DNA from 3 places in the Streptomyces sp. NPDC038707 genome. Region 1 is predicted to be linked to each of the others. Evidence: riboswitches for the same ligand, from Rfam matches in the RefSeq annotation. Region 1 holds a riboswitch; each other region holds the start of a gene.

The links. Region 1 has a riboswitch for cyclic di-AMP ahead of AB0E62_RS24450 (transglycosylase SLT domain-containing protein). Riboswitches for the same ligand answer to the same signal wherever they lie in the genome.
Region 2: it holds a riboswitch for cyclic di-AMP, as region 1 does, so the genes downstream of both, AB0E62_RS08465 (transglycosylase family protein) here and AB0E62_RS24450 (transglycosylase SLT domain-containing protein) in region 1, are expected to answer to the same signal.
Region 3: it holds a riboswitch for cyclic di-AMP, as region 1 does, so the genes downstream of both, AB0E62_RS02655 (M23 family metallopeptidase) here and AB0E62_RS24450 (transglycosylase SLT domain-containing protein) in region 1, are expected to answer to the same signal.

Annotation. Positions count from the first base shown of each region.
Region 1 covers NZ_JBEZUP010000019.1:5,875-11,426, forward strand. Annotated here, with positions in the region: gene AB0E62_RS24430 (ABC transporter permease) at 1-16, opposite strand, end outside; gene AB0E62_RS24435 (ABC transporter ATP-binding protein) at 3-1,118, opposite strand; gene AB0E62_RS24440 (DUF2092 domain-containing protein) at 1,151-2,377, opposite strand; gene AB0E62_RS24445 (polyprenyl synthetase family protein) at 2,692-3,702, opposite strand; cyclic di-AMP (ydaO/yuaA leader) riboswitch at 4,231-4,407, shown strand; gene AB0E62_RS24450 (transglycosylase SLT domain-containing protein) at 4,410-4,898, shown strand; gene AB0E62_RS24455 (HAD family hydrolase) at 4,965-5,552, opposite strand, start outside.
Region 2 covers NZ_JBEZUP010000004.1:335,358-340,909, forward strand. Annotated here, with positions in the region: gene AB0E62_RS08450 (nucleoside triphosphate pyrophosphohydrolase) at 1-654, shown strand, start outside; gene AB0E62_RS08455 (cytochrome P450) at 1,011-2,300, shown strand; gene AB0E62_RS08460 (transglycosylase family protein) at 2,469-3,629, shown strand; cyclic di-AMP (ydaO/yuaA leader) riboswitch at 3,768-3,988, shown strand; gene AB0E62_RS08465 (transglycosylase family protein) at 3,994-4,755, shown strand.
Region 3 covers NZ_JBEZUP010000002.1:19,692-25,243, forward strand. Annotated here, with positions in the region: gene AB0E62_RS02645 (PrsW family intramembrane metalloprotease) at 1-1,101, shown strand, start outside; gene AB0E62_RS02650 (aldo/keto reductase) at 1,156-2,100, opposite strand; gene AB0E62_RS02655 (M23 family metallopeptidase) at 2,242-3,309, opposite strand; cyclic di-AMP (ydaO/yuaA leader) riboswitch at 3,317-3,487, opposite strand; tRNA gene AB0E62_RS02660 (tRNA-Met) at 3,809-3,882, shown strand; gene AB0E62_RS02665 (dihydrofolate reductase family protein) at 3,983-5,116, opposite strand; gene AB0E62_RS02670 (MarR family transcriptional regulator) at 5,212-5,552, shown strand, end outside.

The DNA.
Region 1 (5,552 bases):
GGTCAGCCGGCGACATCGAAGCCCTCCCCGGTCAGCGCCACGAACGCGTCCTCCAGCGAGGCGCGTTCGACGGTCAGGCCGCGGACCCGGACACCCGCGGTGACCAGGGCCGCGGTCACCTCGGCGAGATCCCGGCCGGGCGGCTCGCCGGTGACCCGGTCGCCGTCGGCGGTCACGTCCCCGACTCCCAGTTCCTTCAGCACCCGGGCCGCCTCGGCCGGGTCCGGGGTGGTCACGACCAGCCGGCCGCGCGCCCCGGCCGCCAGATCGGCCACCGCGCCCTGGATGACGAGCCGGCCCCGCGCCATGACCGCCGCGTGGGTGCACACCTGCTCGATCTCGTCCAGCAGGTGGGAGGAGAGGAAAACGGTCGTACCGTCGGCGGCCAGTTCCCTGACCAGGGCGCGGATCTCGCGCATCCCCTGCGGGTCGAGACCGTTGGTGGGCTCGTCCAGCACCAGCAGCCGGCGCGGCTGGAGCAGCGCGGCGGCCAGACCCAGGCGCTGCTTCATGCCGAGCGAGTACGCCTTCGCCTTCTTGCCGGCGGCGGCCGTCAGGCCGACCCGGTCCAGCGCGGCGGCCACGCGCGCGTGCCGGGTGCGCGGGTCGGCGGTGGGGTCGGCGGAGTCGTAGCGCACCAGGTTGTCCCGGCCGGACAGGAAGCCGTACAGAGCGGGGCCCTCGATGAGGGCCCCGACCTGCGGAAGGACCGTACGGGCCGCCCGGGGCATGGGGCGGCCGAGCAGCCGGACCGAGCCCGCGGTCGGCTCGATCAGGCCCATCAGCATGCGGATGGTGGTGGTCTTGCCGGAGCCGTTCGGGCCGAGGAAGCCGAAGACGCTGCCCGCCGGGACGGTCAGGTCGAGACCGTCCACGGCGAGCTGCCCGCCGCGGTACCGCTTGGTGAGCCCGCGCGTGTCGATCACGCTCGCCGGATCGCCGTCCGGCACGCCACCGCCGCGCCCGTCCGCCGGGGTGCCCCGCTCCGGCGCAGGCGCCGGGGACCCGTCCCACGGCTCACCCGCGGGTGCGCGGTCCGGCTCGGGCACGGCCACGCGCTCCGGAGCGTGCGCGGGCGTGCGCGGCGCGGCACGGTCCGCGGCGGGCGGCTCGTCCATCGGCTTCCCCTCGTCTCGTCGGCCCCGTGGGGTCACTTCCCCGCGTCGGCCGCCTTCACCAGCGTCTCCTTCGTCACCAGGCCGGCGTACACCTTGCCGTCGTCGGTGATCAGGGCGTTGACCAGGCGGGTGGAGAAGACGGTGCCCTTGCCGAACTTCCCGGAGACCGGGTCGCCGAGCGAGCCGAGGAAGCCGCCGAGGTCACCTTCCCCGGAAGCGGACGGCAGGCCGCCCTTGACGCCGGTGTCGGCGGTGGCGACGGACGTCCAGCCCTCGCCGAGGACATCCAGCTCCCCGCCGCGCAGGCCCCCGGCGAGGTCATCGCCGTGCTTCGGGGCCGGTCGCCCGGTCGCCGTGTCCTTCTCCTCGGTGACCTTCGCGCCCTTCGGCGGGACGAAGTCGAAGGTGGAGGCGGCCGGTCGGCCGAACGAGACCTGGGTGAAGCCCGCGTCGACCACGGCCGCCCCGCCGCTCCTCGGCGTCAGCGTGAACTTCAGCGGCAGCCAGGTCTTCGCGTCCACGGCGATGCTGATCGCGCCGACCGTGGTACCGGACTGCCGGGGCCGGATCAGCAGCTTGTAGGCGTCGCGGCCGGCGACCTGCGCGGTGCCGTCGACGGTGACGGACGTGGTGTCGTCCACCGCCTTCAGCGCCTCGTCGGCGAAGTCCCCGGGCGTGGCCGGCGGCCCGTCCCGGCGCTCCTTGCCGGAGTCGGCCGCGGTGGAGTGGTAGACCTCGTTGCTCTTGCTGTCGTAGCCCCAGACGTCCTTGCCGTCGTGGATGAGGCTGTACTCTGCGCCGCGCTCCAGCAGCGACACCTTCTGCCGGTCCGGGCCGTCGGCGGCGACCCGCAGGGTGTGCGTCCCGGACACCAGCTCGGTGAGCCGGGACCGGGGGTCGGCGGAGGAGCCGTCGCCCTTGCCGGAGCCGCCCTGTCCCGCGCCGGAGAGCAGGCCGTCCTCCAGGCCGCCGAGGTCGGGCAGGCCGAGGTCGGTGGAGATCTTCACGGTGCCGGACAGCTGCTGCACGTCCGACCTGGCCATCTTCTCGATGAGCTGCTGTGCGGTGATCTTCGGCAGGTCGGGGTCGCCGGAGTCGGCGAGCGCCGGGACGAGCCCGATCGTGGCCGCCGCCACCCCCACCACCGCGACGGGAACGGCATACCGGGCGGCCTTGCGCGGGCGGGAGCGCGCGGCCCCGTCCCGCGCGGCGTCCTGGTGCCCGGCGCCCACTGCGTCGTCGGATTCGTACGGTGCCATGTGTGCCTTACCTCCGTCGTCGGCGGCGGCTGCTCTCACGCTGGTCAACCCTGAGCCGCCATTCTCACCCGAATCGGTGAGGAGTGGTGATTTCTGCGGCTTCCATGGGACCAAATCGGCGGCGCGGAAGCGTCACCCCTCGGAGGCAACTGCGTCTACGCCTGCGGTATGACACCCGACGGCCATGTCCTCCTCCGACCCGTAGGGGTCGCAGAGCAGGGCGCAGGGGACGCTGCGTCCATCCGGGGGACGCGGGGGGACGCCGGGGTCCGGCGGGACGGGCGGGAAGCGGCCGGCGCGCGGGCCGGGCCGGGTCAGCCGGCGCGGTGGACCACCGCGTCGCACAGCTCCACCAGCACGGCCTTGGCGTCGCACTCCGGCAGCGGGGCCAGCGCGGCCCGTGCCTCCTGCGCGTACCGCACCGTGTCCCGGCGGGCCTGCTCCAGCGCGGGGTGGGCGCGCAGCGCGGCCAGCGCCCGGGCGTGCCGGTCGTCGTCGCCGAGGTCGGAGTCCAGCAGCTCGCACAGCGCGATGTCCTCGGCCAGGCCGAGCCGGGCGGCCCGTTCGCGCAGCCGGAGCACCGGCAGCGTCGGGATGCCCTCGCGCAGGTCGGTGCCCGGGGTCTTGCCGGACTCGTGGGAGTCGGAGGCGATGTCCAGGACGTCGTCCGCCAGCTGGAAGGCGACCCCGAGCCGTTCGCCGTACTGGGTGAGCACGTCCACGACCCGCTCGCCGGCGCCGGACATCATCGCGCCGAACCGGCAGGCCACCGCCACCAGGGAGCCGGTCTTGCCGGCCAGGACGTCCAGGTAGTGCTCGACCGGGTCACGGCCGTCCGAGGGACCCGCGGTCTCCAGGATCTGCCCGGTGACCAGCCGTTCGAACGCCAGGGCCTGCACCCGCACCGCCTCCGGGCCGAGGTCGGCGAGGATCTGGGAGGCACGGGCGAAGAGGAAGTCACCGGTGAGGACCGCGACGGAGTTGCCCCAGCGGGTGTTCGCGCTGTCCACCCCGCGCCGCACGGCCGCCTCGTCCATGACGTCGTCGTGGTACAGCGTCGCCAGGTGGGTCAGCTCCACGACCACGGCCGACGGCACGACCCCCGGCGCGTACGGGTCGCCGAACTGGGCGGCGAGCATCACGAGCAGTGGCCGGAATCGTTTCCCGCCGGCCCGCACGAGGTGCTGCGCGGCCTCGGTGATGAACGGGACCTCGCTCTTGGTGGCATCGAGCAAGCCTTCCTCGACAGCCGCCAATCCGGCCTGGACATCGGCTTCCAGAGCCTGGTCCCGCACGCTCAGCCCGAACGGCCCGACGACGGTCACGAGGGGTCTCCTGTCTGCTGGTGTCTGCTGGCGATTACACGGTTTGTCGATAGGTCGCTGCCATCACTCAAGTCAGCGTATCCGGTCCTGTTTCGATCACCGATAGCGCCCACCGGTCCAGCCCGGGTGGTATCGGACCATGACCGGCATCGTTTTGATCACACGGTAATAAGGGACATATATTGACTTAAAGGTAATCTGGATACCGTGTCGCGACCTCTCCACACCTTCCTCACTTCACTTCGCCCCCTTCGGCCGCTACACCCCCCATGTCTGGTTTGAAGTATTTTGCTATTTCGTGAATTGGGTCACGTGTCAGGCCGTACCGCGCCACCAACCCCTCCCCCCGCCACCCCTTGCCCCGTCGGCGAGTTGAGGATGCGCCACCGTAAAGGATCAAGCACCCCATACGATGCCGATCAAGGTCAAACAGCGCATTGCATGAATCCGGTACTTGTTCCCGACATGTGCTCTCGCATACGTTCCGGGCCGTCGGGCGGACGCCGAATCCTGCCGCCGCCCGCGTAACCCATTCACGAACCCATTCGTACGGCAGGAGCGGGGGACCCAGGTAAGTCGCCGCGCCGGACGGCATCCGCCGCGCCGGAACGGCTCGGGGTGAAGCCGTGCCTCCTTCCGGGCACGGCCGGGCACCTCCCCGCCCGAACCCGACAGCTCACCTCGCAGGCGCCGGAGAGGATCTTTCGATGTCTGCTGCCGCTCAGCACCGCCGTACCGGGAACACCCGCCTCATCCGCACCCTCGCCGCCGCCTGCACCGGCGCCGCCGCCCTCGCCCTGCCGATCGTCGGCGCGTCCGGCGCCTTCGCCGCCACCACCGCGGCCCCGGCCGTGGGCACCACCCCCGCCGGCTACCCGGACAACCTCGACGGCTGGATCCGCGAGTCGCTCGCGATCATGGCCGAGAAGAAGATCCCGGGCACCTACAACGGCATCTACCGCAACGTCGTCCGCGAGTCCTCCGGCAACCCCGCGGCCATCAACCTCTGGGACTCCAACGCGGCCAAGGGCATCCCGTCCAAGGGCCTGCTCCAGGTCATCGACCCGACCTTCAACGCGTACCACGTCGCCGGGACGTCCTTCGACATCTACGACCCGGTCGCGAACATCACCGCCGCCTGCAACTACGCGGCGGCCCGCTACGGCTCGATCGACAACGTGTTCGGCGCCTACTGACGCACCCGCCGCCCGCCGCGGTCCGTCCGCCCGCCCGGTCGCCCCGCCGCCGGGCCCCCGCCGCGGTCAGGCGGCCGGGAAGAGTCTTTCGAGGACGACGGCGACGCCGTCGTCCTCGTTCGACACCGTCACCTCGTCGGCCACCGCCTTCAGCTCCGGATGCGCGCCGGCCATGGCGACCCCGCGCGCCGCCCAGCGGAACATCGGGATGTCGTTGGGCATGTCACCGAAGGCGAGGGCCCGTTCGGCACCGGTCCCCAGCCGCTCGGCGGCCAGCGCCAGCCCGGTCGCCTTCGTCACCCCGCTCGGCTGGAGCTCCACGGTGCCCGGCCCCGACATGGTGACGTTCGCCAGCGAGCCCACCGCCGCGCGCGCCACGGCCGCCAGCTCGTCGTCGGACAGCTCGGCGTGCCGCAGCAGCACCTTGCTGATCGGCCGGGCCCACAGTTCGGCGCGCCGGGCGACCCGCACCGCGGGCAGCGTCGGGTGCGGCATCCGGTAGCCGGGCTCGATGAGCGTCAGCCCGTCCTCGCCGTCCTGGTCGACCGCCGCGTACACCTGCCCCACCTCCGCCTCGACCTTGCCGAGCGCGGTCTCCGCCAGCTCCCGGTCCAGCCGCACCGACCACAGCAGCCGGCCGGCCCCGGCGTCGTA
Region 2 (5,552 bases), on a different contig from region 1:
TACGACCTGCCCGGCGCCCGCCTGCTGGACCTGGTGCAGGTCATGGACCGCATCCGCGCCGAATGCCCCTGGTCCTCCCGGCAGACCCACGAGGGCCTGGCCAAGTACGGCATCGAGGAGGCCTACGAACTGGTCGAGGCGATCGAGGCCGGCGACCGCACGGAGCTGCGCGAGGAACTGGGCGACGTCCTCCTCCAGGTCGTCTTCCACTCCCGGATCGCCGAGGAGCACCCGGAGGCGCCGTTCTCCATCGACGACGTGGCCGGCGGCATCGTCGCCAAGCTCATCCGCCGTCACCCGCACATCTTCGGTGACGAGCAGGCCGAAACCCCGGAGGACGTCAGGGCGCAGTGGCTGCGCGTGAAGGCCGACGAGAAGCGGCGCACGTCGGTCACCGACGGCGTCCCGCTCGGCCAGCCCGGCCTGGCCCTGGCCGCCAAGCTCGCCTCCCGCGTCCGCACGGCGGGCCTGGAGGTGCCCCTGCCCCGCGGTGAGGGCATCGGGTACGAACTGCTGGCCCTGGCGGTCCGCGCCGAGGCGGACGGCGTCGACCCCGAGGCGGCCCTGCGAGCGGCGGCCCGGGTGTACCGGGACGCGATCAAGGACAGCGAGGCGGCACGCACGGCCGGCGGCGCGGAGGGGGACGAGGGGTAGGCAGGGTCCCCGGCCGGCGGCGCGGAGGGGGACGAGGGGTGGGCGGGGTTCCCGGCCGGCACCTGGAGGGGCGCTGTGCGGGGCCGGTGGTGGAGGAAGGCGAGGGGCGGGCGGCCCGGCACCTTGAGGCGGCACACACAGCCGGCGGTGGAGAGGGGACGAGGGGCGGGCGGCCCGGCACCTGGTGAGGCGGTGTGCGCGGCCGGTGGTGGGGAGGGGGGACGAGGGGTGGGCGGGGGTTTCCGTCCGGCACCTCCGGAGAGGGCCCGCTGCCGGTACCGAGGCCGCCGTCCCTCGGCCGCCCCCGCCCGGAAGGCCCTCGGCGAGCCGCCCGGCACTCCGGATACCGTCGAGGAGTGACCGACCAGCACCACCCCGACCAGCCGGCGTCTGCCGACCAGCCGGCCCCCGCCCTCTTCACGTGGGAGTTCGCCGCCGACCCCTACCCCGCCTACGCCTGGCTGCGCGAGCACGCCCCCGTGCACCGCACACGGCTGCCGAGCGGTGTCGAGGCGTGGCTGGTCACCCGGTACGCCGATGCCCGGCAGGCCCTGGCCGACCCGCGGCTGAGCAAGAACCCGGCGCACCACGACGAGCCCGCGCACGCCAAGGGCAAGACCGGCATCCCCGGTGAGCGCAAGGCCGAGCTGATGACGCATCTGCTGAACATCGACCCGCCGGACCACACCCGGCTGCGCAGGCTGGTCAGCAAGGCGTTCACCCCGCGCCGGGTCGCCGAGTTCGCCCCACGGGTGCAGGAGCTGACCGACCAGCTCATCGACCGGTTCGCGAAGACGGGCTCCGCCGACCTGATCCACGAGTTCGCCTTCCCGCTGCCCATCTACGCCATCTGCGACCTGCTCGGCGTCCCGCGCGAGGACCAGGACGACTTCCGGGACTGGGCGGGCATGATGATCCGGCACGGGGGAGGACCGAGGGGCGGGGTCGCGCGGTCCGTCAAGAAGATGCGCGGCTACCTCGCCGAGCTGATCCACAGGAAGCGCGCGGCGCTGTCCGCCACGCCCGCGCCCGGCGAGGACCTGATCTCCGGCCTGATCCGGGCCTCGGACCACGGCGAGCACCTCACCGAGAACGAGGCCGCCGCCATGGCGTTCATCCTGCTGTTCGCCGGCTTCGAGACGACCGTCAACCTCATCGGCAACGGCACCTACGCGCTGCTCACCCACCCCGGCCAGCGCGCCCGCCTCCAGGACTCCCTGGCCCGCGGCGAACGGGACCTGCTGGAGACGGGCGTCGAGGAACTGCTGCGCTACGACGGCCCGGTGGAACTGGCCACGTGGCGGTTCGCCACCGAGCCGCTGGCCCTCGGCGGGCAGCGCATAGCGCCGGGCGACCCGGTGCTCGTCGTCCTCGCCGCCGCCGACCGGGACCCGGAGCGGTTCGCCGACCCGGACGTGCTCGACCTCGGCCGCCGCGACAACCAGCACCTCGGCTACGGCCACGGCATCCACTACTGCCTGGGCGCGCCGCTCGCCCGGCTGGAGGGGCAGACCGCGCTGGCCACCCTGTTCACCCGCCTGCCCGACCTGCGGCTGGCCGCCGATCCGGCCGACCTGCGCTGGCGCGGCGGGCTCATCATGCGCGGCCTGCGCACCCTGCCGGTGGAGTTCACGCCGACCGCCTGAACACAGGTCCTCCAGGAGAAGGTGACACTTTCTCAACTCTGTGATCTTCACGTGATCTGTGCGGCATGAACTTGTGACAAGTGATCGTCTGCCGATACGTTCACCCATCAGCGCGGCGAGCGGCTTCGACCGCCGCGCCGGTCCTGCTGTCGCTCGAAAGGCTTCTGCATGCTCTCCGGGAACGGTCGACACCGTCGCCCCCGCCAGGCTCCGGCCCTCCTCGTCGCGGCCGGAGTGACCGGCTCCGCCATCGCCATCCCGCTCCTCGGCGCCGCGAGTGCCAACGCGGCCGACGGCACCACGTGGGACAAGGTGGCCGAGTGCGAGAGCGGCGGCTCCTGGAGCGCGGACAACGGAAACGGGTACTACGGCGGCCTGCAGATCTCGCAGGACGACTGGGACGCGTACGGCGGTGGCCAGTACGCGGCCAGCGCCGACCAGGCCAGCCGTCAGCAGCAGATCGCCGTCGCCGAGAAGATCCTCGCCGACCGGGGCACCGCCCCCTGGGCCACCTGCGCCCTGCTGTCCGGTCTGACGCAGAACTCGGGGTCCGTGGACGTCGACACGGGCGTCGGCGGCTCCCATGACACCGGTGCCCCGAAGGACCCGTCCGGACCGGCCGGCACCTCCGGCACGGACAAGACTCCGGGGACCTCCGACCCGTCCGGCCGGCCGGACGCGACGCCCTCCACCGGCTCCGGCACCGGCCCGGGTTCCTCCGCGGAGCCGACCGAGGCGCCCACCTCCGAGGATGACAAGGGCGACAAGGGCGACAAGGGCGACAAGAACAACAAGAGCGGCAAGGAAGGCAAGGGCGACAAGGGCGGCAAGGAAGCGGGTCAGGCCGCCGACGACGCCGGCGAGGCGGCGGGCGAGGGCGCGGACGCGACCCCCGGTCCCGCCGGGACCGGCACCCCCGAGGCCGCCGGGACCTCCACGCCCGACACCGGCGGCTCCCAGACTCCCGGAGGGGCCCCGACGGCCACCCCGGACGCCGGGACCGTGCGCAACCCGCAGCAGGCGGCCGGTTCTTGGAGCCTGGTCGACACCGGCGCCGTCGGCACCGGCGGCCGGCACCGGGGACCCAGCGCGGACGAAAAGGTGACAAAGGGTCAGAACGGGGCCCCGTCCGGCCGGCACGCCTCCCGCGGACCGGACACCTACACCGTCCGCCAGGGCGACTCCCTGTCCTCCATCGCCGACTCCCTTGACGTCGACGGCGGATGGCACGCGTTGTACACCGGCAACAAGAAGGCCATCGGCGCCGACCCGAATCACATCACCGCCGGTCAGACCCTGGATGTCCAGGGCGAAACGGGCGCAAAGTAGCGGGACTTGACGTCCTGTTTAACGCCCTAATGTCCGGTTTGGCGAAAGTGTGGGATGAGTCTCAGAAGCCCTGATCGTCTTTGAAATTCCGGCGATCACCTGTCTACGGTCGAGGCCGCTCGTTCACCGCGAGCCCCGGCATCCACCACGCCGAATCCTGCCAGTGGTTGCCCGGGAACAGTCGTCGCGAACAAGCGCCGTAGGCAGGAGCGGGGGACCCAAGGTAGGCGCCGGGCCCAGCAGTTGAGCTGGGACCGGCTGGGGGTGAAGCCGCGTCACGCGCAAGCGGATGACGCGGCCGGGCAACTCAACCGGCCCGAACCCGACAGCTCACCTCGTAGGCGTCGGTGAGGGGAATCGATCCATGCTGTTTACCGGCAAGGGCAAGCACCGTCGTCCGTCCAAGGCCGTCCGCGCCATCACGCTCGCCGGTGTCACCGGTGCCGCCGTCGCCGCTCCGCTGATGGCGGCCGGCAACGCCTCCGCCGCCACCGCCTCCCAGTGGGACGCGGTCGCCCAGTGCGAGTCCGGTGGCAACTGGTCCATCAACACCGGCAACGGCTACTACGGCGGTCTGCAGTTCTCCGCCTCCACCTGGGCCGCGTACGGCGGCACGCAGTACGCCTCCACCGCCGACAAGGCGAGCAAGTCGCAGCAGATAGCCGTCGCCGAGAAGGTCCTCGCCGCCCAGGGCAAGGGTGCCTGGCCGGTCTGCGGCACGGGCCTGTCGGGCGCCGCCTACAACGGCTCCGCCCCGAGCGCCCCGGCGCCGTCCACCCCGTCGTCCACCCAGGGCTCGGGCACCTCCACCCGCTCCGCCGACCAGCAGGCCGCCTCCCGCTCCGCCGAACGCCCGGCCGCCTCGACGAACAAGAGCACGGGCACCGGCAACAGCACGAGCACCGGCAGCACCGGTGGCAGCGCGGGCAAGACCGTCACCACCCCGACCGGCAAGAAGGTCAAGAAGGGCGACGGCGAGTACAAGGTCGCCCAGGGTGACACGCTCAGCACCATCGCCGCCCGGCACAAGGTCGCGGGCGGCTGGCAGAAGCTGTTCGAGCTGAACAAGGACATCGTCCAGGACGCCGACCTCATCTACCCGGGCCAGCAGCTCCACCTGAAGTAGCCCCCGGGCCCCCAGGGTCCGCGCATCCCGGCGGCCCCTCCGAGGCCCCGTGCGGGCCACCCCCGTCCCCATGGGCCCCCGCCCCGGCGCGTCTTCCCCCGTACGCGCCGGGGCGGGGTTTTTCCGCACACGCCCCAGAGCCCCCGCCCGGCGCCCCCGTCCCGGGGTGCCTGCCCCGGCGCCCCCGTCCCGGGGTGCCTGCCCCGGCGCCCCCGTCCCGGCGCGTCTGTCCGGCGGCCCCGTTCCGGGGTGTCTGCCCCGGCGGCCCCGTTCCGGTGTGTCTGCCCGGTGGCCCCGTCCCGGGGTGCGTGCCCCGGTGGCCCCGTCCCGGCGTGCCCGCCCGGCGCCCCCGCCCCGGCGTGTCTGCCCGGCGGCCCCGTCCCGGGGTGCCCGCCCGGCGCCCCCGCCCCGGCGCCCCCGCCCCGAGGTGCCTGCCCCGGCGGCCCCGTCCCGGGGGTGCCTGCCCCGGCGGCCCCGTTCCGGGGTGCCTGCCCGGGTGGCCCTGTTCCGGGGTGCGTGCCCCGGTGGCCCCGTTCCGGCGTGCCCGCCCGGCGCCACCGCCCCGGTGTGTCTGCCCGGCGGCCCCGTTCCGGGGTGCCTGCCCTGGCGCCCCCGTCCCGGGGTGCCCGCCCGGTGGCCCCGTCCCGGGGTGCCCGCCCGGCGCCCCCGCCCCGGCGTGTCTGCCCAGCGGCCCCGCCCCGGCGCCCCGCCTCGAGGTGCCTGCCCCCGGCGCCCCCGTCCCGAGGTGCCCGCCCGGCGCCCCCGCCCCGGCGCGCCCGCTCAACGCCCCGCCCCCG
Region 3 (5,552 bases), on a different contig from region 1:
GCCGTGCTGCCGGTGCCCTGGCTGATCGCCGCCTTCCGGTGGCTGGACCGGGTGGAGCCGGGCCCCTGGCGGAACCTGGTGTTCTCCTTCGCCTGGGGAGCCTGCGCGGCCGCGCTGATCGCCATCGTGGCCAACAGCTTCGCCACCGAGTGGATCGCCACCTCCACCGCCGACCCGGCGAGCGCCGACACCCTCGGCGCCACGGTGATAGCGCCGGTCGTGGAGGAGTCCGCGAAGGCCGCCGCCGTCCTGCTGGTCTTCCTGTTCCGCAGACGCGACTTCACCGGGATCGTGGACGGCGTGGTGATAGCGGGGACCACCGCCACCGGCTTCGCGTTCACCGAGAACATCCTCTACCTCGGTACGGCCTTCGGGACCGACCAGCTCACCGGCGACCGGGGCATCGCCTCCGTCACCGCGGCGACGTTCTTCGTGCGCATCGTGATGTCCCCGTTCGCGCACCCCCTGTTCACCGTGCTGACCGGCATCGGCTTCGGCATCGCCGCGCTGTCCGGCGAGCGCCGGCCCGTCCGGCGGATCCTGCTGCCGGCGGGCGGACTGCTGCTCGCGATGGGCATGCACGCCTTCTGGAACGGCTCGGCCACCTTCGGTCAGTACGGGTTCTTCGCCGTCTACGGCGGCTTCATGGTGCCCGCGTTCGGGCTGGTGACCTGGCTCGCGGTCTGGACCCGGCAGCGGGAGCTGCGCACCGTGCGGGCGGAGCTCCCGGCGTATGTGCTGGCCGGGTGGCTGGGGCCGGGCGAGCCGTTCGCGCTCGGGTCGATGCGGGCGCGCCGGATGGCCCGGGACTACGCCCGGCACCACCACGGCCGCCCCGCGGCCCGCGAGGTGGCCCGCTACGAGGGCTACGCCACCTCGCTCGCCTTCCTGCGGTGGCGCGGGCGCGCGGGCAGGGCCGGGGCGGACTTCACCGTGCGGGAGCGGGAGCTGCTGGAGGAGCTGTGGCGGCGGCGGCACGTGGCCCGGCCGGCGCTGGAGTACGCGAGCCGGGCCGCCGCGCCGGCCCCGGTGTACCGGCCGGCGGCGCCGTACGGATACCCGGCGGTGACGTACGCCCCGTACGACCCGTACCGGACCTGACCGCGGGGCACCCGTGCGGACGGCGCCGCCGGGCCGCGCCGCCGTGACGGCGGACTAGGCCGAGGCCTCCGTCAGCTGCGCGACCTCCGCGTCGGTCAGCTTCAGCTCCGCCACGCCGAGCAGGGCGGGAAGCTGCTCCGGGGTGCGGGCGGAGGCGATGGGGGCGGTGACCGTCGGCTGGGCGGCCAGCCAGGCCAGGGCGACCGTGGCGACCGGGGCCTCGTGGGCGGCGGCGACCTCGTCCAGGGCGGCCAGCACCCGCTGCCCGCGCTCGGAGGCCACGTAGTCCTGGACCCGGTCGGCGCGGGCGCTGTCCACCGTCGCGCCGGGCCGGTACTTGCCGGTCAGGAAGCCCGAGGCCAGCGCGAAGTACGGAACCGCGGACAGGCCCTCGGCGGCGGCGACCGCCTGGAGCGGGCCCTCGTAGGTGTCGCGGGAGACCAGGTTGTAGTGCGGCTGGACGGCGACGTAGCGGGCGAGGCCCTCGCGGTCGGAGAACTCCAGGGACGCGCGCAGGCGCTCGGCGCTGATGTTGGAGGCGGCGATGTGCCGGACCTTGCCGGCCTTCACCAGCTCGTCCAGCGCGCCGATGATCTCCTCGACCGGCACCTCGGGCTGGTCGAAGTGGGTGTAGTAGAGGTCGATGTAGTCGGTGCCCAGGCGGCGCAGCGAGGCGTCGGCGGCGGCCTTGATGTTGGCGGCGGACAGGCCCTGGAACTCGGGGTGCTGGCTGACCTTGGTCGCGACGACCACGTCGGAGCGGTTGCCGCGGGCCTTCAGCCACTTGCCGAGGATGGTCTCGGACTCGCCGCCCTTGTTGCCGTCGACCCAGGCCGAGTACACGTCTGCGGTGTCGACGAAGTTGCCGCCGGCCGCGGTGTAGGCGTCGAGGACGGCGAAGGAGGTCTGCTCGTCGGCGGTCCAGCCGAAGACGTTGCCGCCCAGGGAGAGCGGGAAGACTTCCAGGTCGGAGGAGCCGAGCTTACGAAGTGACGTCATACGTCATGCCAACACCGGCGGAGGCTGATCGCATCCCGCCGCCGGCGCCGGATTCCCGCTTTCCTGGGATGAGCCGTCAGGGTGAGGGCCCTCGTCGTGAGGGGTGAGGCCCCTCGTCGTGAGGGGTGAGGCCCCTGGTCGTCAGGGGGTGAGGCCCTTGTCGCGCAGCCATGCCATCGGGTCGATGCCGGTGGGGGAGCCGCCGGGGTGGACCTCGAAGTGCAGGTGCGGGCCGGTGACGTTGCCGGTGGCGCCGACACGGCCGATGACCTCACCGGTGGCGACCTTCTGACCGGCCGTGACATTGACCGAGGACTGGTGGCAGAACCACAGCTCGGTGCCGTCGTCCAGGGTCAGGACGGTGCGGTAGCCGTACGCGCCGGCCCAGCCCGCCTCGGTGATCGTGCCGCTGTGCACGGCCTTGATCAGGGTGCCGGTGGGGGCGGCGAAGTCGAGGCCGGTGTGGTGGCCGGAGGACCACATCGAGCCGGCCTGCCCGAACGTCGAGGTGATCGTGTACGAGGAGGTGGGCAGCGCGTACTGCCGGGCCAGCGCGGCCAGCCGCTTCTCCTCCGCCGCCTTCTTCGCCTCGGCTTCCGCCTTCTCCGCCTGGGCCTCCGCCTTCTCCTTGGCGGCGGCGGCCTGGGCGGCGGCCTGCTGCTCGGCCTGGGCGGCGGCCGCGGCGGTCTGCTTCTCGGCGGCGGCGAGCGCGGCGGCGGCGGCCTTGCTGTCGGCCTGGCCCTGCTGCTGCTCGGCCTGCGCCATGATCCGGTTGCGCAGCACCTCGCCCGCGTCGGCGCTGTCCTGGCCGGTGTCGGAGGTCACGGCGACGGTGGCGAGCGTGGTGGCCGCGGCGGCCTCGGCGGGCCGGTCGTCGTCGGAACCGTCGTGGAGGAGGGAGCCGACCGAGGGCAGGTCCGGCATGGAGAGGGAGACGGGCGCCTTGCCGTCGTCGGCGCTGGCCATGCCGCCCGCGCCGACCGCGGCCATGACACCGACGCCGAGGACGGTGGAGCTGCGGGCGAAGCCGCCGCGCTGCTTGGCGACCCGGTGCCGGCCGCGGACCGGGGCGACGGAGTCCTCGGTGGGGTTCCACTCCTCCCACGGGCCCTCGTCGGCACGGTAGGCACCGAAGCCGAAGACCTCGGGCTCGCTCTCGGGCTGTGCCGGTATGGACGGGGCTTCGGGGCCAGGCCGGTTGGACGCCACGCGGGCGCGCTCCTTTCCTTCCTCCGCCTACCGGGTTAGCTGACGGGTTCGGAGCAGGAAGGTCTCCTACGCGCGTATACCGGTCGTGGACTCGCGTGAGTACACGGCGGGTATCCGCGTGATTCACCCCAAAGTGGTGGTTCCCCGGTTCCCTCGCGGGATTCGGCGCGTGCGCACGGAGCCGCCTCTTGTGACGGCTGGGACGACCGCGCTGCGTTATCGAACGTTAATAGACCTGACAGTCACTTTCCAAGCCGGTCCCCTTGATCATTAACGTTTTTACCGGTGGAGTTATCAGCAACTATCCCGTCAAGTCGGGCAAAGTGATCGACACTCAGAAACGGTCAGCAGTCACTCGCGATTTTGATGGTGACTCAGATGTTATGCGGACTGCGCTCACCCGATCACCTTGCGTGACTCTTGTGCCCGCCCGGCCGGGGGCCCGCCGAAACCGGTGTGCGAACCATCCCGCGGATGACGTACACTGGAGTCACAACGACGCGGGGTGGAGCAGCTCGGTAGCTCGCTGGGCTCATAACCCAGAGGTCGCAGGTTCAAATCCTGTCCCCGCTACTGAAGGCCCAGGGCCCGGAATCCCAAGGATTCCGGGCCCTGGGTGTATGTGCGCCCCCGGTGCCCCCGGTGCCCCGGTGCCCCGGGCGCCCGGTCCGGCTCAGCCCGGCAGATGCCCGTTCGGCGCCTTCGCGAGGTCCTCCAGCTCCGGCAGGACGACGACCCGGGCGCCCGCCGCCGTCAGCACCCCCGTGCCGTCCGCCGCCGCCACGAAGGTGTCGGGCTCCCGCCAGGCGGTGACCACCCGGCGCACCCCCGCCCGCAGGATCAGCTCCGCACAGGGCGCCGGCCGGGAGGCGCGGCGGGCGCACGGCTCCAGGCTGGAGTACACCGTGGCGCCGGGCAGCCGCGGGTCGTCCGGGCCGGTCTTCGCGAGCGCCGCCTCCTCCGCGTGCACCACCGGGTCGCCGCCCTCGCGCGAGTACCCCCGGGCCAGCTCCGTGCCGTCGGCGGCGACCACGACCGCACCCACGCTGAACGCCGTCCGCGAGGGCGGGCACAGGGCCGCCAGTTCACAGGCGGTGCGCAGCCAGTGGCGGTCGGCGGCGGTGGCGGCCGTACCGGTCCCGGGAGCCGTGGGCGCGTAGCGCATCAGGACGACGTCCTCGATCCGGCGGGTGTCCAGCAGCCGCAGCCGTCCGCCCGGGTAGGCGCCCGGGCCGAACAGCCGCGGGGCCGCCGGGTCACCGACCAGCAGCGGGGCGAGGACGAGCTGGAGCTCGTCGGCCAGGCCCTGCTGGAGAAGCTGGGTGTGCACCGTGCCGCCGCCCTCGACCAACAGGCGCCGCACCCCGCGCGCGTCGTACAGGTGCTCCAGCAGGACCCGCCAGTCCAGGGCGGGACCGAGCGGGACGACGTCGGCGGTGTCCCCGAGGAGGCGGGTGGCCCGTACGGCGCCCTGGTCGGTCGTACAGACGAGCTTGTCGCCGCCGGTGTGCCAGAACCGCGCCGCCGGGTCGAGATCGCCTGAGCCGGTGACGGCGACCTTCAGCGGGTGCTCCGGGCGGCCCTCCGCACGCCGGGCCGCGCGCCGCTCGGCCGAGCGGACCAGCAGGCGGGGGTTGTCGGCGCGGATCGTGCCGGCGCCGACCAGGACGGCGTCGGCACCGGCCCGGACCCCGTCGACCCGGTCGAAGTCGGCCGGGCCGGACAGCAGCAGCCGTTCGGGACCGGTGTCGTCCAGGCAGCCGTCGAGGGAGACGGCGGCGGACAGCAACACGTACGGCAGGGGCATCGGCGCTCTTTCCTCCGGGGCGGGCGGGCGGAGCCGGCGGTGAGGCGGACCACGGACGGCTTGGTTCAAGTTTTAAACAAACTTACACTGGCGGCATGACGACCCGCTGGCTGACGCCCGAGGAGCAGCGCGCCTGGCGCGCCTACATGGCCGCCTCCCGCCTCCTGGAGGACGCGATCGACCGGCAGCTCCAGCAGGAGGGCGGCATGCCGCACCTGTTCTACTCGGTGCTGGCCAACCTCTCCGACGCCCCCGGCCGGCGGCTGCGCATGACCGACCTCGCCGAGACGCTGAAGATCACCCGGAGCCGGCTGACGTACGCGGTGAACCGGCTGGAGCGGGACGGCCTGGTGCGCCGGGAGAACTGCGCCACGGACAGGCGCGCCTCGCTCGCGGTGCTGACGGAGGAGGGGACGGCCGTCCTGGAGCGTACGGC